Regions from separate parts of the Paraglaciecola sp. G1-13 genome, predicted to be linked through region 1. Evidence: predicted binding sites of a transcription regulator. Region 1 holds the regulator's gene; each other region holds the start of a gene.
The links. The regulator sigma-54, encoded in region 1, starts transcription at its own class of promoters, with help from an activator protein. The targets are predictions, from matches to a motif close to GTTGGCACGNNNNTNGNNT.

Region 1 (7,798 bases):
CCTTGAGTAACGTCGCCGTAGCGACACACGATGCCCATCCGTTTGTACAGAAACAAGCTCTGTATATTACCCAAATCAATGGGGGCTTTGGTGCTGTACGCGAAGTTTGCGACCTAATTTTGCACGCCAAAGGCAAGTTAAACAAAGTCAGTGGTAGTAGCGTATGAATCGAGTCACCCTCAGTATTGGGTTATTGTTTTTATTGGTCATCGCCATCAACTTACCCGACTGGCTAGCTGATGAAGACTTGATACCGCAAACTGAAACCGAATCTGCTTGGCAACCAAACTACCAAGCAAGTGAAATGCTAAGCACTCTATTTGATAAAGACGGCCGTTTGAGCCATCAGGTCTTTGCTACTAAAATGGAACACTTTGATTTGCTCGGTTTTACTTTATTCAAAGAGCCTCAATACACGATATTTGTTGCGTCACAGACTGCGCCTTGGCAGGTATCAGCCAAAGACGGTACTTTGTATGAAGACAATCGGATCCAATTAGAGAATAATGTCGAGATACGTAATCAAGATGAGCAAGGATTTGCTCGTAGCATTCGCACGGACTTCATCGAGATAAACTTGATCGATAAAACCATGGTGTCTGACCAACCAGTAAAAATATTTGGCCAGCACTATGTCATCAACAGTAACGGTTTTAAAGCCAATTTAACGACCCAACAATATGAGCTACTTGATCATGTGCAAACCATTTATCAACCTCAGCCTTAGCTTAGTTGCCTTAGCAACATTAGCATTTTCCCCATTAAGCATGGCTGGCAAAGAAGATTTCACGCAAGCGATAAAAGTGGACTCGAAGTTTCAGTTCGGGGACGGTAAAACTAAAAAGTCTATCTTTCGAGAAGACGTGCACATCAATCAAGGTAGTTTGAATGTGTATGCCGATGAAGTAGAAGTCGACGCGAGTAAAGGCGAAGGTAACGAAGTTTTCATCGCGACGGGTAGCCCGGCTAAATACTCTCAACAACAAGAGCAAGGGGGCAGTATTGAGGCATCAGCCAATCGCATTGAATATCGCAGAGATTTACGCACACTAACCTTAGAAGGCGATGCACAGCTGAAGCAGAACAATAGCAGTGTAAAAGGTGAGTCGATAGTGTTTAACATGGAACTTGAACAAATTGTCGCGCAAGGAGAGAGCGAGAGTGAAAATAGCGGACGAGTTACGACTATTTTTCAACCAGCTAAGAAATCAGCGAGCAGTAAAAAGCAAACTGACGCGAAAAAGTCCAGTGATGCTGAAGTCAAACCAAAACAGGATGAAACTCCATAATGGCGACGTTAAAAGCCTCGCATTTGGCTAAATCCTATAAATCGCGTCAAGTTGTGCGTGATGTCAGTCTAGAAGTGTCCACTGGCCAGATTGTCGGTTTACTTGGTCCAAACGGTGCAGGTAAAACAACCACGTTTTATATGATTGTCGGTTTGGTTCCCTTAGATAAGGGAGAAATCAGTATTGATCAGCAAGATCTTACCCTACAGCCCATGCATATGCGCGCTCGTTTAGGGATTGGTTACTTACCCCAAGAAGCCTCTATTTTTCGAAAACTGACAGTCTATCAAAACTTGATGGCTATCTTGCAGACACGCAAAGAGCTCAGTGCAGAACAAAGAGAACAGCAAGCGGATTCATTACTCGATGAGTTCAATATAAATCATATTCGTAACAGTGCTGGTATGAGTTTGTCTGGAGGTGAACGCCGCCGGGTAGAAATAGCGCGGGCACTGGCAGCCGATCCAGAATTTATTCTGCTCGATGAGCCGTTTGCCGGTGTTGATCCTATTTCAGTTAATGATATTAAAAAAATTATTCAACATTTACGTGACCGTGGTATTGGTGTTTTGATAACCGACCACAATGTAAGAGAGACACTCGATGTGTGTGAGAAAGCTTACATTGTTAGTCATGGTGAACTCATCGCTTCTGGCACGGCAGAAGAAGTATTAAGTGATCAACGTGTAAGAGATGTATACCTAGGCGAACAATTCAGGCTATAGTTAAGCTGAAAAAGCCGCTCATTTTATCGAGATTATACTCAGGCGCTTGGTGAGACATTTACAGTCAATCGAATCAACCACAGCATATTTTTTAGTTTGCAACGGACAGAATAAAGAAGTAAATGAAACCCTCTTTACAATTAAAATTTAGTCAATCACTCACTATGACGCCACAGTTACAGCAAGCTATTCGTTTGTTGCAATTGTCTACGTTAGATTTACAGCAAGAAATTCAAGAAGCCTTGGATTCCAACCCGCTGTTGGAAGTTGAAGAGCCTACGGATCAGGAATCCGGCGATAGTGCGTTAAATGACAATTCCCTCGACCCGTCTTCTAAAGATACCAATGAAATAGTTGATACCAGCAGTGACAACTTAGACTCAAGTGAAGCGTTCGAGAAAAACGAAATCCCAGAAGACTTACCTACGGATACCACTTGGGATGAGTACATCAGCGCTTCTTCCGCACCTGCCTCTAGCATATCCAGTGGTGCCGGCGGTGATGACGAACAGATCTTTCAAGGCGAAACCACAGATAACATTCAAGATCATTTGCTGTGGCAAATGCGTTTAACCCATTTTAGTGATACCGATGTCGCGATTGCGACAGCGATCATTGATTCTATCGATGAGTCTGGTTATTTGACCATGAGCGCTGAAGACGTTCTGGCCAGCATGGATGATGAAGAAATAGAGCTCGATGAAGTGGAATGCGTACTTAAGCGTATTCAAATGTTCGACCCAATTGGGTCTGGCTCTCGTACACCACAAGAATGCTTGCTAGTGCAATTGCGTCAGTTTGCTCCTGATACACCCTGGTTAGAAGAAGCGAAGACCTTGATTGGGGACTATGCCGACCTTTTGGCAAGCAAGGATTACCGTACTTTGATGCGTAAATCTCGCCTTAAAGAGGATGATTTGCGTGAGGTCATGCGTTTACTTAAAACGCTCAATCCGCGTCCAGGCAGCGCCTTGATCAAAGGTGAAGCAGAATACGTTATACCTGATGTGTCAGTGAGTAAGAAAAATGGCCGTTGGACAGTAGAGCTTAACCCAGACAGCCTACCCAAATTGAACGTTAATCAACAGTATGCTGCAATGAGTCGTAGCGCGAAAAACACCAGTGATAGTCAATTTATTCGCTCACACATGCAAGAAGCCAAATGGTTTATTAAAAGTGTTGAGAGCCGAAACGATACCTTATTGAAAGTGTCAAACTGTATAGTACAGCAGCAAATGGGCTTCTTTGAACATGGGCCTGAGATGATGAAGCCTATGGTACTAAATGACGTAGCCGAAATGGTGGATATGCATGAATCTACAATTTCTCGTGTTACCACCCAAAAATATATGCATACCCCTAGAGGTATATTTGAGCTGAAATATTTCTTCTCGAGCCATGTTGCAACTGAGACAGGCGGAGAGTGCTCGTCAACGGCGATACGCGCATTGATTAAAAAGCTGGTCGCAGCTGAAAAACCAAGCAAGCCGCTAAGTGACAGCAAGATTGCTCAATTGTTGGCCGATCAAGGCATCATGGTCGCTCGGCGAACAATAGCAAAGTACCGGGAATCTCTGATGATACCCCCGTCGAACCAACGAAAAAGCCTATTGTAGGCTGATTAAAGAAGGAAGAGGCGATATGCAAATTAATATTACTGGTCACCATGTGGATGTAACCGATTCACTAAAAGATTATGTCGATACTAAATTTACCAAGCTCGAGCGACACTTCGATCAGATCAACAATGTTCACGTCATTCTCAATGTAGAAAAGCTCAACCAAAAAGCGGAAGCGACAATACATTTGAATGGGGCAGATGTATTTGCCACCATGGAACACAACGACATGTATGCGGCAATAGATGGCCTAATCGATAAACTCGATCGGCAAGTTATCAAGCATAAAGAAAAAGCTAAACGCCATTAACCCATCAGGTAAATAATGGAAATATCAAATATTCTTCACCCTGACTGCGTCGTATGCGCAGTTCAGGGGTCCAGCAAAAAGCGCATTTTAGAGCTTATTAGTCAATTGGCATCTGAGCACCTTGTTGAAGTAGACCAAGCGACCATTTTATCCAGTTTAGCGGGGCGCGAGAAAATGGGGTGTACGGGCATTGGTGGTGGTATAGCACTACCACATGGCCGTATAAAAGGGCTAGAGTCAGCCCTAGGCGTGCTTGTAACGTGCCAACCTCCGGTCCAGTATGACGCCATCGATAACATGCCAGTGGATATCTTCTTTGCTATTTTAGTACCAGAGGAAAAGGCCCAAGAGCACCTACAAACCTTGTCGGCGATAGCCAAAAAATTCGTTGATAAAGATATTTTAAATCGTTTGCGCAGTGCAACCACAGACCAAGAATTATTTCAGGTACTCAGTTAATTATGAAGCTTATTATCATCAGTGGGCGTTCAGGCTCAGGGAAGTCCATCGTTTTACGTTCACTGGAAGATTTAGGCTATTACTGCGTTGATAATATCCCCGTCAACTTATTGCCCACTTTGACCCATACCGTCGCTGACGAGTACGATCAGGTCGCGGTCAGCATTGACGTGCGAAATTTACCCAAAGATCCCAACGAATTGGTGGAAATACTCGACTACTTGCCGTCAACGTGGGAAATGACCATATTGTATTTGGATGCCAGCGATGACGTACTGATTAAGCGTTTCAGTGAAACCCGCCGCTTGCACCCGTTGTCTAAGCAAAACAAATCATTGTCTGGTGCTATTCAAGCCGAAAGCCAGTTATTAGCGCCAATAGCCGAACGTGCAGATTTATATATAGACACAGATCAATTGTCAATTCACCAGCTGGCCGAATTGGTGCGTGAGCGAATATTAGGTAAAAAAAGCTCACGCTTGGTTTTGGTTTTTGAAAGCTTCGGTTTTAAACACGGTATTCCTAAAGATGCGGATTATGTATTTGATGCGCGTTTCTTACCCAACCCGCACTGGGAGCCAGATTTAAAACCCCTTACTGGACTTGATTCCCCCGTCGAGATTTTTCTTGGCTCACAACCTATAGTCACTAAATTTATTTGGCAAATTCAGAATCTGATTTCTACTTGGTTGCCACATTTAGAACGTAATAACCGTAGTTATGTGACAATCGCCATCGGGTGTACTGGCGGTCAGCACCGCTCTGTGTACGTAGTGGAAATGTTAGCCAAAACATTTAGCACCTCGCACCCTGATGTGCAGATACGTCATCGCGAGTTAAACCGATGAGTGAGCGATTAGAGAAAACCTTACTCATAGTGAACAAGTTAGGGCTGCATGCCAGAGCAGCGACTCAATTGGTTAAGCTTGCGAATCAATTTGAAGCTGAAGTCACTATTGTTCAGGATGACAAAAGTGCCTCAGCAAGCAGTGTGCTGGGCCTAATGATGTTAGAGAGTTGCCAAGGCAAAGAAATTCAAGTGATATCTGAAGGGAAAGACGCGCGCCAAGCGATGGATGCTGTTGAAGAGCTTATTGTCGGAAAATTCAACGAAAGCGAGTAATCAGTTAGATTTAATGCAACGTGCACTTCAATTTAGACTTTTTCCACTCATCTCGACTTTCTACTCATTCGCTATTTTTTTGAAACGCGCGGTTGGGTTATCAGCAACCCAATTGACTGCTTAATCCACCTAAACGCGCTTCAACCGCATATTCTTTGCTGCCCTTCATTTCTGGGAATATATTCAGACCGCTGCGAGTTTCTACGTTATCAATCGTGACTTCTTTACTGCAGTAGTCATCGGCTCTCGCGCTATTTTGCTCCATGACATAGGCGGACGCTCTAACATAACCCGCTTGGTTTATTGTCGCGACAATTTTGAAGTAGCCAGAAGGAATAGTGTGGCTTTCATCTGCACCTGGAAGCGTAGCAAAAAAGCTTTCATATAGCGGGCCTGTTACTACATACACGGACTCTCCGCTGCGCGCTAATACGCGCACTGCAGACTCTAATCGGACCCATGGCCCTTGATTCAAATTAGAGCTTTGGGGGGTAATGTTTGATAGATAGTTTGTACTGCGCCAATCAGCGGTATTGCTCACACTTGCCAATGGAACTTGGTGTCCTCGATCGGTACGGATGAGAGCGTGAGCATCTTTATAGTCAGCGGCTTCTAGCGTGTGCTCGCGCTTTAAGTTTGGATCAGAGCGCCAACTGCGTGAACGACTAGGACCATCTATCGTTTGCGTGGTCACTTTATATGCGGCCCAATCGGCAAACTTCGTTTTCTGATTATTGCTTATGGTGTAAATGGCGCGCTCAAGTAAGTCGTTGCTGTCAGGAGCACCTGTCGGGCATCCTAAAGAGCTACACACATTGGCGTACCCGGCATTACAGACAAATGCCAGTATTAATACAAGGTAGGACTTCATTAACGTTACTCGGGTTAAACTCTACACGTACATCAGTGCGTAGATCATACCTCAAGAGCGCAATAAAACCGTTACACTTATATGAAATTATTCAGTGAATTTATGGCTTAATATTATTGATGGCAGGAGTCAGTTCACCAATAACACCAATGCTTTTGCTGCTGAGCTTGTAAGAAGTGTTCGGCCTCTGTGCCTTGCAATAATGCCATGGTTGCTAACATGCCGGATTGAATACAAAAGTCAGTGGCTACGGTCACAGAGCGGGGGGCCCCAGAAACTGGATAACCGGTTTTGGGGCTCAATATATGACTATAGCGAACACCGTTGTGGACAATAAAGCGCCGTGTATCTCCGCTGGTGGCTAACCCACCGGACGCTATCTTCACTAACGCGCTTTTAGCTGAATCACCCTTGACGTGAGGGCGTTCAATACCTACTTGCCAATACGCCTCATGGTGCCTTGGTTGGGTAACTTGAATATCCCCGCCAAAATTAATCAACACAGAGGTATCCGGTGCCAATTGCATACACAATTTGGCCGCTGAATCCACAGCATATTCTTTACCAATGCCGCCAAAATCTAACTCGAACCCTCTGGGTAGGCGAATCTGTTGCTGAGTAAATTGCACATTTTGCCAGCCAATGTATTGCAATACTTCGCTGACGTGCTCCGAACGTGGAAATTGACCTTTCCCGGTGAAATCCCATATCTTTCGTAGTACGCCAGACGTTAAATCAAACATGCCATCGCTTAGTTCGAAACACGTTTGCCCGAAGGCGAGCAATCGATGTGTTTCTTGATCTATATCGACCCATTTTCCATGGCTATTGTTTATCTGATGAACTAGGTTGCCAACAATATAGCGACTGTACTTTTGCTCGATCCGTTTCGTTTGCAAGACAACTTCTTGTAGTAAGCGATTGGCGAGCAATTGATTCGGGGTTTCAATAAGCAATTCACATGGACTGGCCATGCAAAAGAAGTGACCATGGTAATAGTCACTTTTAGCTATTAGGGCGGGAGCTTGACTCAAGGTTGTCCTACTTAGTTATGCGTTGATTTTTGGTGGGTGAATTCGCTATACATCCTACGCCAATATACCTTGAGCCAATCTCATATCAAAAGCTATAGCTAACCTGAGCAATAATGGCATCGATACTTGGGTAAAGATCTAGGCCTTGCAAAGCGCCTGGTTCATCGAACCCCGCATTTTTTGGACTCTGCTGATAATATTCCAGCCGAACCGCCCACTCGCGACCATTATCTAAGGCTTGTCCATACTTAAGGCCAATGGTGTACGCGGTCATTTCACCTAAACGATAATCTGCGCTGGCCACTGACGGTAGCAGTGAGCCTGCAAGCAAAAATGGCTGATAGAAATCTGCGGCGCTCTGCTGATAA
Region 2 (7,798 bases), 2.2 Mb from region 1:
TTGCTCAGTGGTTTCAATAACATACGTGAGCCGTGTTTTAGCGTCAGGGATCTCTTCATTCGCTAAATTAGCAATACGTTCATCGAGTTGAAAGTTATTCAAAGAATCATGAAGTTGGCGAGTTAATTTACCCACCTCTTCGAACAGTTCGACAGAATTGGTGTCATTGACACTATCGAGAAGCTGCTGAGCGCCTTGATTGTTACCACTTTCAAGTAAAGCGACTAATTGCTTTGCATCTTCTAGCTTCATGGGGGCTGGATGTGAGGTCATAAGGCCTTCCTTATCGTTGAGAAAAGCCTGACTAACCTAAGCGTTCAAATATCTTGGCCAACTTCTCTTTAAGGGTCGCAGCAGTAAATGGTTTGATAACATACCCATTAACACCAGCCTGCGCCGCCGCTACAATTTGTTCTTTTTTGGCTTCTGCCGTTACCATTAACACTGGTGTGTGTTTAAGGTTTTCATCAGCACGGATTGCCCGCAATAAATCAATTCCTTGCATGCCTGGCATGTTCCAGTCAGTCACTACAAAATCAAAATCACCTTGTTGAAGCATAGGCAATGCGGTACTGCCATCATCCGCTTCTTGAATATTAGTAAAACCTAGATCTTTCAATAGGTTCTTGATGATGCGACGCATTGTCGAAAAATCATCAACAACCAAAATTTTCATATTCTTATCCAAAACTTTCTCCGCTCGAGGCAAAATCAAAACATTTATATGTTATTTGTTTATTCTTCAATACGCCAAGTCTGCATTTTACTTTTTAGTTTTAGCATAGCTTGGCTGTGTATTTGGCTAACACGTGATTCACTCACGTCTAGAACTTCACCTATTTCACGTAGATTCAATTCTTCGTCATAGTACAATGATAATACAATTGCTTCACGCTCAGGTAAGGTTGTAATGGCATGGGCTAAGGCTTTTTGAAAAGAGCCTTGGAGCAAATCTTCAAACGGAGTATCAGAGCCTTTAGTTTGCTCTGTTGTCACCACATCTTCCGATACCCCTAAATCTTCCATGCCAATAATTTTACCTGCATTCACTTCACCGAGCATTTGGTGATATTGCTCAATGCTCACTTCAAGTTTTTTGGCTATATCTACATCTCTGGCGTCACGGCCTGTCTCACGCTCAACTTTATTAATGGCATCCGTTATCGCACGGCCATTTTTATGCACAGAGCGTGGTGTCCAATCACCTTTTCGAATTTCGTCAAGCATAGAGCCGCGAATTCGAATACCTGCAAAGGTCTCAAAACTCGCACCTTTGGTGCCATCGAAGTTACGAGACGCTTCAAGTAAACCAATCATACCGGCTTGAATGAGATCGTCGACCAATACGCTGGCGGGTAGGCGGGCAATAAGATGATGAGCAATGCGCTTTACCAATGGAGCATGACGCTCCACCAGTGCATTTCTGTCATCTAACTGCTGATACGCAGCGGCCTTACTGTTCACCGAATATCGCCCACGGCTTTTTTGGCCACCAACTGCTCAAGGAAGAACTCTAAATGCCCTCCTGGCTGAGACGGCACTGGCCAACCTGCTGCCTGTTGAGCTAGCTTTTTAATAGCGATAGCCGCTGGCGAAGTTGGATATGCTTCAACAATCGCTTTTTGCTTACGAACCGACTTACGAATATTTTCATCAAACGGTACTGTGGCGACTAGTTCCAAGGCCACGTCTAAAAAGCGGTCGGTGACTTTTGTTAACTTATTGAACAGCTCTTGTCCTTCTCGCATATTGCGCACCATATTGGCGACAATTTTAAAACGAAAAACACCGTGCTCTTTATTCAAAATTTTGATCAATGCATAGGCATCTGTGAGAGATGTAGGTTCATCACACACTACCACTAGAATATCTTGCGAGGCACGTGAAAAACTTAAAACCATATCTGAAATACCTGCCGCAGTATCAACGATTAATACGTCAATCTGCGAGCGCAGCTCACTGAATGCTCTAATTAAGCCGGCATGTTCGGTTGGAGTGAGTTCAGTCATTGACTGACTGCCAGAGGTTGCTGGCGCAATTTTAATCCCGTGGGGACCTTCAACAAGGACTTCGTCTAGAGTGCATTCCCCTGACAATACATGTGAAAGGTTTTTCACCACACGTAAGCCAAGTAACACATCCACGTTGGCTAAGCCTAAATCTGCGTCTAATACCATGACTCTCTTACCCTGCTGGGCCATAGAGATCGCGGTATTTAACGTGACGTTGGTTTTACCCACGCCGCCCTTACCACCGGTAACGGCGATCACTTTAATTAATCGAGATTGATTCATTCTTCTTAAGCTACTCGCTTGGTCCTCAATCATACTGCCACTGCTGCGTTATTTAGTGAGTTACCACTAGTATGAATTAATACGTGCTTTTTATAAAGCTTAGCGGCGCTGGTTATTAAAAATTTTGCATCTGCCACTTTCAAGTCTTCCGGAACCTTTTGGCCATCGGTAATAAAGCTCACGGACAATTTGTGCTCGATGGCCGCACTAATTGCCTCTCCAAGACTGTAGCATTCATCTATTTTGGTGAAAATACAACCCTGTAAAGAAATCTGTTTGTAAGCAGCAATGGTTTGCTGCATAACTTGATATTGACTGTTGGCTTGCATGACCAAATAACTGCTGATATTCGCCGTTGTACTCTGCTTCAACGTTTCTAACTGCTTGATCAGTCTAACATCTCTTTGCCCAAACCCTGCAGTATCAATAAGTATAAGTCGCTTATTCCTAAACTGGAATAACAGATCTGATAACTCTTCAGCGTTCTGCGCTTTTTTCACCGAGCAACCAATAATTCTGGCATAGGTAGAAATTTGCTCGTAAGCAGCGATTCGATAGCTGTCAATGGTGATCAAGCCGACGTTTTGAGCACCGTATTTTTGCGCAGCTTGTGCGGCAAGTTTTGCCACAGTCGTTGTCTTTCCCGTCCCAGTAGGGCCCATTAAAACTGCGATGCCGCCTTTGGTCAGTAAGTTACTTTCTTCAGTTTGTATGCGATTAGCCAGCAGTTTTAATAAAAACAACCAAGCCTGACGCTCATCAGTATCTGCCGGGGTATAAGAAACCACTTCATTGGCCAGAGCTTCACTGATACCCATCTTTTGTAACTTGTTGGTTAAATAGCCGTGTAAAGGATGGTTTCGTCCTTTGTCTTGTTGCAAAAGACCAGCCACTTGGAACTGAAGCACATTACGCAAAGAGGCTAGCTCTTGACGCATTTCATTTAATGCGTCTTGCTGATGCGGTACGTTGGGTACTTCTGGTTGCGCCTGCGTTTGGCGTTGCGGCTGACTTGTTACATTTTGAGGCTTTGCAGGCTGAGCAACAGGCTGACTCAATTGATGAGCTGACTCTTTTGCTTGAATTTGTTTTTCAAGCAATGCTCTAAGGCTATCCGGTCCGCTGTCACCGATGATTTCACTGAGGGTAGGAGTGGATTCTGCTCTGGGCTTCGGTGCAGACGTCAAACTGGACTCGGCGCGCTTAGGGCTTGCAGCTGGCTCTTTGTCATATGCAGCGACAATTTCCACACCATTGCTTAGCTTTTTGTTGGACATGATGACTGCGTCATCGCCTAACTCGTCTTTGACTTGTTTCAAAGCTTCGCGCATGTCTTTGCCATAAAAGCGTCTAATTTTCACAATTTACCCCTTGCTACTTGCATCTGGTGACGGACTATTGACCCACCGCACTGACTATTTTAATTTGTTTGTCATCTGGAATTTCTTGATATGACAACACATGCAAACCTTGTACTGCGTGTTTCAAGAACCTTGATAACACAGGGCGCAACATACCTGAAGTAAGTAACACCGCAGGTTCGCCCGCTAATTCTTGCTGTTGAGAAGCATCATTTAGTGACTTTTGTAAACGTTCAGCTAAACCAGGTTCTATTCCTGCGCCATCCCCTCCACCGGCTTGTAATGACTGGTGCAACATCTGTTCCAACTCTGGCGCCAAAGTTATGACTGGTAACTCAGCTTGTCCGCCATTGATCTCTTGAATGATTAGGCGCTTAAGCGAGATACGCAGCGCCGACACTAATACATCAGGATCTTGACTCTTAGGTCCATATTCACACAAGGTTTGTACAATGGTGCGTAAATCACGGATAGGCACGCCTTCGTACAATAGCGTTTGCAGCACTTTAACCACGGTACTAAGTGACAAAATATCAGGCACTAAACCTTCGACTAATTTAGGGCTTTGCTTGGCAAGCATGTCCAGCAATTGCTGAACCTCTTCATGACCAAGTAGTTGATAGGCATTATTAGTCAGAAGTTGACTTAGGTGAGTCGCGACAACCGTGGCGCTATCCACAACGGTGTAACCTAACGTTTGTGCATGCTCACGTTGGTTCGAGCGGATCCAAACGGCATCTAAGCCAAATGCAGGATCTTTTGTAACGGTTCCGTCTAATTTGCCAAATACCTGACCTGGGTTAATCGCCAGTTCGTCGTCGTGGCTGATTTCGGCTTCGCCAACAGAGACCCCCAACATGGATATGGTGTAATTGTTAGGACTTAAATCTAAATTATCGCGAATATGAACTGGGGGAATAAGAAAGCCAAGCTCTTGAGACAACTTCTTACGAACCCCTTTAATACGTGTCAATAACTCGCCGCCTTGTGATTTATCTACCAGCGGGATCAAGCGGTAACCTACTTCTAAACCAATGGTGTCAACGTGTTGCACGTCATCCCAACCTAGTTCTTTGATTTCAGCAGGTTTTGGTGCGCCACGTTCTTTTTCAGGCGCCAATACTTCCGGCTGTGAGGCCAATTTCTTTTCGCTCCAGTGCTGGTAATAAGCATATCCGCCCACTAACGCACTAAACCCCAAGAAAGCCACATGCGGCATGCCCGGCACTATACCCATGACAAACAAAATACCACTGGTGATGTATAAGGCTTGGCGATTACCTAATTGACGAGTGAGTTCTTGACCCATTTCTTGAGAGTCGTTTTCACGAGTGACGATTATCGCCGTCGCTACAGACAACAATAACGAAGGAATTTGTGCAACTAGGCCATCACCTATGGTTAGCAATGTATAAATCTCGACGGCTTGCCCGAAGGCTAAGTCGTGTTGAAAAATGCCAATGAATAAACCGCCCACTATGTTGATCAGCATAATGAATAACCCTGCAACCGCATCCCCTTTTACGAATTTAGACGCACCGTCCATTGAGCCATAGAAGTCGGCTTCACTGGTCACTTCAAACCGGCGTTTACGGGCTTCATCTTGGTCGATAAAACCTGCGTTTAAATCAGCATCAATGGCCATTTGCTTACCTGGCATTGCATCTAACGTAAAGCGTGCGCTCACTTCTGAGATACGTCCAGCACCTGCGGTCACCACTTTAAAGTTAATAATCAACAGAATGGCAAATACCACAATACCCACAGCGTAGTTACCACCAATAACCACTTCGCCAAATGCTTGGATCACTTTCCCCGCCGCATCACCGCCTTCGTGCCCTTCCAGCAAAACAATCCGTGTTGATGCCACATTCAAGGCTAAGCGCAGTACAGTGGCAATTAGTAGAACGAGTGGGAAAATTCCGAAGTCGACGGGCTTCTTAGTGAAAACAGACACTAAGATAATGACCAGTGATAAAGCAATATTAAAGCTAAACAGCACGTCGAGAAGAAACGCTGGCATGGGTAAAATAACCATTCCCATGATGGCCAACAATACAAGAGGCGCACCAAGTCCAGACATAACAGACTGAAATTGATTTTTGTCGAAACGATTAAGATAAGCTGTTAGTTGCATAGCGCGTATTTTTTGACACCTGACGGACGTTTTACTTCATAAAGCAACTACCGCGCCAAATGAGGTAAAACACCCCTACGCCATGCATTAATCTTTAGTCTAACCGCAGGCTGGTGAGACTTTAGCGCCTCAATTCGTAAGGGATAGGAAGGTTTGTGGGTACTGACTTAGGACGTTTTCCCTTGCCATTTTTGTAGGCTTTTAGTTGAAAGACATAAGCCAAAATTTGCGCCACGGCCATGAATAGCTTAGCCGGGATCTCAGACTCCACTTCAGTAGAGTAATAAATCGCTCGAGCCAACATGGGCGATGCGACAATAGGCACTTCATGTGCGTCGGCTATTTTACGTATATGCATCGCCATTTCATCGACCCCTTTGGCAACGAGCACGGGTGCTCGGGTGCCTTGTTGGTCATATTTCAAGGCGATGGAATAATGCGTCGGGTTCGTTACCACCACATCGGCCGTAGGTACTTCTTGCATCATACGGTTTGCAGCAGCTTGAAATTGTAATCGACGAATACGGTTTTTAACCTGTGGGTCACCTTCAGCGTTTTTGTTTTCGTCTTTCACTTCCTGTTTCGACATTTTCATTTCTTTGTTGTGCTTGTAACTTTGATACGGCACATCAAACGCCGCGATAGGAATAAGTGCACAGCACATCATGAGAAATGCCCATGATATTAAGTCCATGGCATGAAATAAGTTTTGTGGATACAGCTCTAAATCAAGGTGTAAAGCTTCATCCTTAAATACCAACATAGCGACATAAGCCATGCCCATCACCACTATCACTTTGGCTATCGCTTTAAGCAATTCAACTAAACCATTCATACCAAACATACGCTTAAAGCCAGCGAGCGGATTGAGCTTATTGGCTTTAGGTGCCGCACCCTGCCAGGTGAAATTGTAGCCACCAAGCGCAATATTGCCGTAAATGCCCGCAGCGGTAATGATGACCATGTACAGCATAACGGGCGTAGCGACTGTTTCGATCGCTGAGCCCCATGCTTGAAACATATGCGTAAAGTCATAGGTTTCATCACGCGATAGAGTAAATGTGCGCTGAGTAACTAGGTAAATCGCCTTGGCAATTTGCCCTCCCATCATGATGAACGCAGCAGCGCTAAAGACTAAAACAAGGGCCGTCGAGAGTTCTTTGGATCGCGCGACTTGGCCCTTTTTTCTGGAGTCGGTGATCTTTTTGGATGTGGGGTCTTCTGTTTTTTCATTAGCGTCAGACATAAACCGCCTCCTTTAAGGACAAACTCTAACAAGCTGACACATCATTTGCTGAGCTCTATCCCACTGTACTTCAAAGTGATAAGTGAAATTATCCATGGTGATCCAGATAATCACCAAACCCATGATTTGCGCGATACTGAAACCCAGACTAAAAATGTTCAATTGCGGCGCCGCCTTGGTCATAACACCGAACGCCAAGTTAACAATCAATAAAGATACAATCGGCGCTAAAGACAAGGTCACGGCGGAAATAAACATCCAACCAGCCCAATGGGCGATTTCTCTAAATTGCTCTGGCTGAAGCCACGCTTCTCCTACTGGAAATGCAGTAAAGCTCATCACCACCATACGGATCATGGCTAAATGGCCATCTAGCGCCCAAAAGAGCAAAGTCGCTAGAATTAAGTAGAACTGACCTACCGCGGGTACATTGATGCCATTGACCGGGTCGACGATGGAAGCAAATCCAAGCCCTGTCTGCATCGCCACGACTTGCCCTGCCAATACAAAGGTATTCAGCACCATGGTTGAGATAAACCCCAGGGAAATACCGATAATAAGTTGCTGGATCACCAACACGAAAGTACTTACTGAGAGTATTTCTACAACCGGCACAGGTGGTATAACAGGCAAAATAATGAAAGTAATAAACAGCGTCAATAAAGCGCGTACAGTAGTGGGAACTGTTTTCGCACTCAAGCCAACCATGGTCGCCAACATGCCCGATATACGCATGAATGGCAGTAACATGTCACCCATG
Region 3 (7,798 bases), 2.5 Mb from region 1:
AACGAAGCCTTCGAGGCTCGCAAGGTCCACCTCGTGCTCATCGGCACATTGTATCGCTCGGCTGATGACTTGTTTGGGCGTCAAAAGCCCGATATTCAGCATAGGGGTAAGGACACTGTGATAAAGCCAATTTTGACCTTCTACTATGGCATCCTCAAATCGGCCAAAATATTTAAAACGCTGTTCAAAAAAGGCGGTCAACCACAATTGTGCGCCCTCATGCGTGACCGGATATATGATCGTTTGGCCATTGCCTGGATGATCAGAAAAGTCAGCATTAATGCGCTCGATGGCTTGGGTGTGGTATTGAGTCTTTGCACAAAATTGAATTTCTGGAATGTTTGCTATTTCTTTTTTCGGAATTTTTTTGCGATTTTCTTCATCGAAACTCCATCGACCGGAAACGGGTTTGTCTCCGTCCATCAAGATATTAAGGCGAGTGCGCTGGTGGCGGTAAAAGTCCGCCATAAACCAGCGCTTTTTGCTGTCACGGTAGGCACTATTTTGACGCTGTGTATTGAGAAAACCTGGGTTTTTATGCCACGTGATTTGAATATGACCTTCGTAAGCGTATTGCTCTAAGCGCTTCTTCAGTATGAAGTCCACAGGATCCACCGTGTGGATCTGCTCAATTTTTTGCTCTCCTAGTGCGTTGAACAGCCTCTTCATAGCGGGGTCTTCAGCTTTATATGCGATGTAATGACAATCGTGGCCTAGCGCCGTTAACGTCGAATGATAATAGTCCATAGATGCCATATGCAATTGCAGTTTCTGTTGATGAAAGCGTTGGGGATACTGACTATCACCGAAAAACAAATCGTCCTCGACTAGCCACACTTTATGGCCTTGCCCCTTCAAACAAGGATTGTGTTCAAACAATTGATTTGGAAAAACAACGCAGGCTGAACGCAAAATAAGAACCTCACTAAACATGTCATCATGCGTTTGTTTTACGAGCGTGGAATAAATTAGATCTCTTTAATTAATACCATTTCACGTTAATAAGTGTTCACTTAGCGAAAGCACTGATTAATGGGGATGGCTAGAATGCGTTGTCACGCTATAAGAGTAAAGAAAGTCAATGACTCCGTTTAGCGCTTAATTTTATTGTGAATGCTAAACAAGTTTTACGCGTCTCTAGTGCACACGGGGGCAGGGATGTTTCTAAGGAGCAAAAAAAAGGAGCTGCAGCTCCTTTTTGATGTAAACCTATTGCTAGGCCAGGCAACATTTTAATGTGTTAAATAGCGCGATTACCTATGAGCCGAGACGCAAGCACCACGAACCAAATAGTTGAATAAATCGCAAACACGACCATCATCCACTGGGGCATACTCATATCCATAAATACCCAATCAATATTGCCGCAGTCACCTGTGGCTGCGAACAAGTTAGGTAGCCATTCATGTAGTGGCAACCATGAAGGAAAGTTCGGTACAATTTCACAGGTCGCAAAGAAAGGGTTGGCCGCATTTTGAATATCGTAATGCTCCCAGGCTATCAGTCCTCCCCAAATGGCGGAAATTCCCCACACAGCAAATGCAAATAAACGCGTTAGCATATTGTTGGCGGCGAGTACGGGTACACAGGCAAACATAATTCCAAAGATGGCAGTGCGCTGGTAAATGCACATAATGCACGGCTGCAGCCCCATGGCATGCTGGCTAAATAGGGCATACGCCACTAATACCAATGCCGATAAAAATAACAGACCCCAAGCAAGGCGGGTGTCAGCAAGATTTGAAATAAAGGTCATGACGCTACTCGTAAAATTACTAAAAAATAACTAAAACAAAAAAGCACCGCAATCCAGCGGTGCTTTATTAAACAAAACTAGATTAGTGCGCTGCGGGTTCAGCGCCTAAGGTCGCGCTGTGGTGCTCTATGAGATGCATATCATACAGCCAGTTGGTTAAATCTCCCAAGCCGAAGTATGTTGCAGCTAGGCCAACGATAGTCAGTACAATGGTGTAGGGTAGCGCCATGTACACCATTGTGCCGTATGACAAGCGTAATAGCGGTGCAATTGCAGAGGTCAATAGGAACAAGAAAGCAGCTTGCCCGTTCGGCGTTGCCACACTGGGTAAGTTTGTACCTGTGTTAATTGCAACGGCTAGCATATCGAATTCATCGCGAGTGATGTGACCATGTTCAAGTGCAGCAGCTACCTCAGTAATGTAAACAGAGCCAACGAACACATTGTCACTGACCATGGATAGCGCCCCGTTGGCTAAGTAGAACATCACTAATTGTGAACGGCCTTCGAAGGTCAGCACCCAGTCGATAACAGGCGTGAATAGGCCTTGGTCAATGATGACTGCTACAACCCCAAAGAACACGCATAATAGGGCTGTAAATGGCAGCGCCTCTTCGAATGCTTTACCGATTGAGTGCTCATCGATGATGCCATTCATGGAGGTCGCCAACACGATAATAGATAAGCCAATTAAGCCTACGGCAGCGAAGTGGCCTGCCAATCCAATCACAAGCCATATGCCGATGAAACCTTGGATCCACAATTTAGCACTGTCTTGTTTGGTACGGGTGGCTTCTTGCTGGTGGCTGTGAGCGGTTAAAATATCGCGAACAACTTGAGGTAACTGAGCGCCATAACTGAATATTTTAAACTTCTCTAAGGCGAAAGTGGTGGCAATTCCGGCGAAAAATACAGGAATAGTGACCGGCGACATGCGCACAAAAAATTCACCAAAATTCCAGCTGGCTTTATCTGCAATAATTAAATTTTGTGGCTCACCAACCATGGTCATCACGCCGCCCAATGCAGTACCTACCGCAGCGTGCATCATTAGGTTACGCAAAAACGCCCGAAAATCTTCCAAATCTTGGCGCTTTGGGTGGTCAACGTGATCGTCGCTGGTGTGGTCGTGATCAGAGTGAAACTCCTTACCAGAGGCAACTTTATGATAGATAGAATAAAAGCCCATGCCGACAGCGATAATGACCGCCACAACCGTTAATGCATCTAAAAAGGCCGACAAAAAAGCGGATGCTGCAACAAACGACATCGACAAGGCAATCTTGTTTTTAAGTTTGAGCAGTAATTTAGTGAACATAAACAACAGCATGTCTTTCATGAAATAGATCCCCGCCACCATAAAGACCAGCAGCAAAACCACCTCTATATTGACGACTATTTCATGCTTCATGTGTTCCGGGGAGGTCATCCCGATAAAGAGTGCTTCAATCAACAGAAGGCCACCGGGTTGCAATGGATAGCATTTTAACGCCATCGCAAGAGTAAAAATAAACTCTAATACTAACGCCCAGCCAGCTATGTACGGGTCTGCCATAAATAGGATTGGGTTAAAAATAAGGAAGGCGATAATAGATTTTTTATACCAATCAGGGGCTTGACCCAAGAAATTGCTATAAACTGCGCCGATGGTCGATTGTTGCATAGATTCAAACCTTTAAATTTTTCTAGCTTTTATAACTACTTTTTAAATTCTGTAACGTAAAAATGCAAGGTAAATCGCATGCTTAGCTACATTTAACTTAAAATAAGGTGCTTTAAAGTTTATTCGATGAATGTGACACTCAGTATATAACTTAACATCTTGTTAAAGATTCATTGTTCCCGAGAAATATCATCTGGTACAATCAGTTAATAGCATAATAATATTGATAACCTTGCGAGCAATGAAATGATTTATAAGGCACAGAGTCCAGCCGGATTTGCCGAAGAGTATATAGTTGAATCTATATGGAGCGGTCGCTTCCCTCCCGGTACCATACTTCCTGCAGAGCGTGAACTATCAGAATTAATTGGGGTAACTCGAACAACATTACGTGAAGTACTGCAGCGCTTAGCGCGAGACGGTTGGTTGACTATTCAACATGGTAAGCCGACTAAAGTGAATAACTTCTGGGAAACCTCAGGTCTGAACATATTAGAAACCTTGGCTCGTTTAGACGAAGATGGGATTTCAGAACTGGTGGATCATCTGTTGGCGGCGCGCACTAACTTAAGTGCAGTATTTATTCGTGGGGCGATCCGCAACAACCAAGAAAAAACCATTGAAATTCTGCAGCAATATAAAGAAGTAGAGCAAGACGGAACTGCATTTGCTGTTAAAGATTATCAATTAAATCATGACTTGGCGTTTGCATCTGGAAACCCTGTTTACGTTCTAATGATGAATGGCTTTAAAGGTTTGTATTCACGTATCGGTGGTTACTACTTCTCTAATGAGAAATCTCGGGCGCTAACCCATGATTACTACCAGCAATTGCTCGCGCTTGCTGAAAAAGGTGATTACGAAAGCGTGTTGTTAGTTATTCGCAAGTACGGTATCGCCAGCGGTAAGTTGTGGAACGAGATGCGTGATGAGATGCCCAAGGGCTTAGTTGACTAGCCTCAGTACCGGATGTTGTGTGAATTAAGAGTCATATGATTTTAAATAGCCGCAGTTTTTGCGGCTTTTTTATGTTGCCATACCTTGTTCGTCAATCCTTAACCCACTACTTAGACCCACTACTTAACCCCTCAGCCTATACCGATTCTCCCTAATTGCTTTTTAGATATGTCCCACAAGTAAAATTTACAATGGCGGGTTAAAAATACCACGGTTATCTGGATTTTCTTGTTTTGAGACTTGGCAACGAAGTAGATTAAAGTACCGCGGCTGTTTCTCAATACAGACTAGGTTATTCTCGCCTTTGATTTTGTAAGCCATTAATTTTAATAGGTTATATCCATACCAGTACACCACTGTCCGTAATAAGCAACAAAATTGCTGCTCATTAATGTTGCGCCTAATGCCAACCTTTGAAAGTGAGACTAATTTGCGACGGGCAAAAACTTTTGAGCGCGCGGCGCCAATTTTGCGTGCAAGCCATTATTCCTTTTCACAGTGACATGCTGCCGCTAAAAATTCACATTAATCTCGGGACTTTCTAGTATCAATACTGCCTTAGTCTTTTCTACGCGGTTTAATTTTAAAGGGTTCCAAGTAAGTCGCTGGCACCGCATTGTGCTAACCGTGCAACTACGTTGCCTTATTCATTTAGCTGTTTTTTCGTCTCAGGTTTGCACAGGAGGGAGTCCTTAATAGCTTATCCTTTAGTCTAATGTTCGGCGGGTTTGGCACATATTTAATTTGTGGTTCGAAAGTTGCAATCTGCGGGTGAGACGTAGCGATTTCACGCGTTAAACGTTCAAGTATTGTAAAAACTGCTCATCACTGGGGACGACCAACCCCAGAATTGTAAAACGCCAAAACCAGTAAAGGGACCAGAAATAAAATGACAACCCAGAATTCCGTCAATCGTCAACGCCTCAAGGCGGTATCTCGTCAAAGGAGTACTCTGTCACGTCTTGTGGGTTTAGTGTGTTTAATTGTCAGTGTGGGGGCTTCTACCCAAGTTCAGACACCAGAACAAGCACCTGTTGATAGCAAAAAAACGCAATCGATAAAGCAAACTCAGACCAAGGCGAAAGATAAACAAGACAAGGAAGCAAAGCCTTCAGACGCGGCCGCTGATCCTGTTGAGTCACCTGCAGAGAAAACCACCGAAGAACGCGTGTTCTCACTAGTTACAGAGCAAGCGAAATCCCTTGCTACTCAGTCATATGCGCCACCTAAACAAGATCTTCCAGCTGAATTAGCTGAGATGAATTATCAGCAGTACCGCGCGATTCGCTTCAATCCAGAAAAAGCCCAGTGGAAAAACAAAGCCAAATTTGAAATGCAATTGTTCCACCCAGGATTTTTATACCGCTCACCGGTGGGCATCAAAATAGTCGATGACAACAGTGGTACTAAAAACATGTTGTTTGAAACAGACCGCTTTATTTATGAAAAGGATGCTGCAGCCCTGAAAGGGTTGGTGCCTAAAGATGCAGGTTTTGCTGGTTTTAGAGTGCATTACCCATTAAAAACTAATCACTACAAAGATGAAGTAGCCGTGTTCTTAGGTGCGTCTTATTTTCGCTTGATAGGCCCTGGGCAAGTTTTCGGTATTTCAGCCCGAGGGCTCGCTATCGACACCGCGGAAGCAAGCGGTGAAGAATTTCCAGCATTTACCAAATTCTGGATGCTAGAGCCTAAAGAGCATGACACTAAACTTGTGTTCTTTGCCTTGCTTGATAGTAAATCAGTGACTGGGGCGTATCGTTTTGAACTTGTTCCCGGGTTAGATTCTGTCATGCACGTACAAAGCGTTATATTCGCTCGTGAAGACGTCAAGAAATTAGGTGTTGCCCCACTTACCAGCATGTACCTCAGTGGCGAAAATGACACGCGTAAGTTTGATGATTTCAGGCCTGAGGTGCACGACTCTGATGGTTTATCTATGCATACATCAAGCGGCGAGTGGATATGGCGCTCATTGAATAACCCTAAAGATCTGCGGGTTACCTCTTTGCAAGACGACCAACCTAAGGGCTTCGGGCTGCTGCAACGAGACCAAGACTTTAAGAGCTACCAAGATGCTGAAGCTCACTATCACCAACGCCCTGGTATGTGGATAACCCCCAACAACCATTGGGGTAAAGGAAGAGTAGAGCTGGTTGAAATACCCACTAACTCAGAAACGAATGACAACATTGTTAGTTACTGGGTACCGGCCAAACCCTTCAAAAAAGGGGAAATGCGTCAGTTCGATTACACCTTAAAGACAGTAAACGGAGCACTTCACCACGAAGAAGTCGCTAGGGTGACGCAAGTATTTAACAGTTGGGCAGCCTTACCGGGTCAAGATAACGCGCCAGAGCGAAGCGAGCGTCAGATGATGATTGATTTTAGTACTGATGCGTTTGCGCATTTGACCGATTCAATTCGTTTAACGCCGCGATTATCTCTGTCGTCAGGCTCATTTAAAGATTTAGAAGTGATTCAACTGCCTGACAAGAAGACGTGGCGCGCTCAATTTAAGTTAATGCCTGAGAGCGACAATGCGATAGATATGCGCCTGTTTCTTACCCTTGGTGATACTCAGGTGAGTGAAGTGTGGAATTACGTATGGAGCGCCAACGAGGTTGAGTAATTTTAGCCTTTTTAGCAATCGAGATAACAGCGAGGGCACGACCATGTTAATAAATATCAAGGGTAAGGCCGTCCGTAAGTGGATATATGCATTAATGGTGTTTGTCACCTCTATTGCGGGCAGCTGGATGATGTACGAAATCTTTTCAGAAAGCGGTATCACCGTGCTTGAAGTGATTTTGTTAGTGCTGTTTAGTATTACTTTTTTGTGGATCTCTGCCGCGTTTTGGAGCGCCTTTATCGGTTTCATCCTGCAGATATTCGATATTGACCCGCTGAAGCTTAAGCGCAATAAACATTTTGCTGGCCAATTGGACAACGTCACTGTGAAAGACAGGCATGCTGTCGTCATGCCCGTATATAACGAAGACACAGATCGCATCATGGCGGGCTTCGAGGCGTGCTTGGTTGATTTACAGCGCACAGGTCAGCTGGAGCACTTTGACTTTTATATGTTAAGTGACACCCAGAATCCCGATATGGCGCAAGCTGAACTTACCGCGTGGAATGAGCTTTGTCAGCGCGTGGGGGCATTGTCTGAAAATATCTATTACCGACGCCGAGAAAAAAATACCCATCGTAAAGTGGGTAACTTGGCCGATTTTTGTCAGCGCTGGGGTTACCAGTACGAGTCAATGATCGTACTCGATGCTGATAGCGTGATGACAGGTGAGTGCATGTTGACGCTAGTGAAAGCAATGCAACAAAACCCGATGTCAGGTTTAATTCAAACTGTGCCTATCCCAGTGCGTTCACAAACCTTATTTGGGCGGTTTTTGCAGTTCGCATCG

Region 2: a site for sigma-54 is predicted at 5,834-5,852, ahead of flhA (flagellar biosynthesis protein FlhA). Genes of this name have one in related genera too.
Region 3: a site for sigma-54 is predicted at 5,104-5,122, ahead of AC0L6N_RS12095 (OpgD/OpgG family glucan biosynthesis protein). Genes of this name have one in related genera too.

What each region holds. Positions count from the first base shown of each region.
Region 1 covers NZ_CM147903.1:203,908-211,705, forward strand. The annotation lists gene kdsC (3-deoxy-manno-octulosonate-8-phosphatase KdsC) at 1-167, shown strand, start outside; gene lptC (LPS export ABC transporter periplasmic protein LptC) at 164-727, shown strand; gene lptA (lipopolysaccharide transport periplasmic protein LptA) at 768-1,289, shown strand; gene lptB (LPS export ABC transporter ATP-binding protein) at 1,289-2,014, shown strand; gene AC0L6N_RS00905 (RNA polymerase factor sigma-54) at 2,137-3,630, shown strand; gene hpf (ribosome hibernation promoting factor) at 3,656-3,943, shown strand; gene ptsN (PTS IIA-like nitrogen regulatory protein PtsN) at 3,959-4,402, shown strand; gene rapZ (RNase adapter RapZ) at 4,405-5,250, shown strand; gene AC0L6N_RS00925 (HPr family phosphocarrier protein) at 5,247-5,525, shown strand; gene AC0L6N_RS00930 (DNA/RNA non-specific endonuclease) at 5,626-6,396, opposite strand; gene AC0L6N_RS00935 (FAD:protein FMN transferase) at 6,531-7,370, opposite strand; gene AC0L6N_RS00940 (DUF3570 domain-containing protein) at 7,516-7,798, opposite strand, start outside.
Region 2 covers NZ_CM147903.1:3,151,359-3,159,156, forward strand. The annotation lists gene AC0L6N_RS13375 (protein phosphatase CheZ) at 1-273, opposite strand, end outside; gene cheY (chemotaxis response regulator CheY) at 305-688, opposite strand; gene AC0L6N_RS13385 (RNA polymerase sigma factor FliA) at 736-1,464, opposite strand; gene AC0L6N_RS13390 (MinD/ParA family protein) at 1,461-2,327, opposite strand; gene flhF (flagellar biosynthesis protein FlhF) at 2,324-3,655, opposite strand; gene flhA (flagellar biosynthesis protein FlhA) at 3,690-5,792, opposite strand; gene flhB (flagellar biosynthesis protein FlhB) at 5,914-7,038, opposite strand; gene fliR (flagellar biosynthetic protein FliR) at 7,051-7,798, opposite strand, start outside.
Region 3 covers NZ_CM147903.1:2,879,939-2,887,736, reverse strand. The annotation lists gene AC0L6N_RS12115 (cryptochrome/photolyase family protein) at 1-933, opposite strand, end outside; gene dsbB (disulfide bond formation protein DsbB) at 1,241-1,756, opposite strand; gene nhaB (sodium/proton antiporter NhaB) at 1,839-3,419, opposite strand; gene fadR (fatty acid metabolism transcriptional regulator FadR) at 3,666-4,376, shown strand; gene AC0L6N_RS12095 (OpgD/OpgG family glucan biosynthesis protein) at 5,266-7,008, shown strand; gene mdoH (glucans biosynthesis glucosyltransferase MdoH) at 7,052-7,798, shown strand, end outside.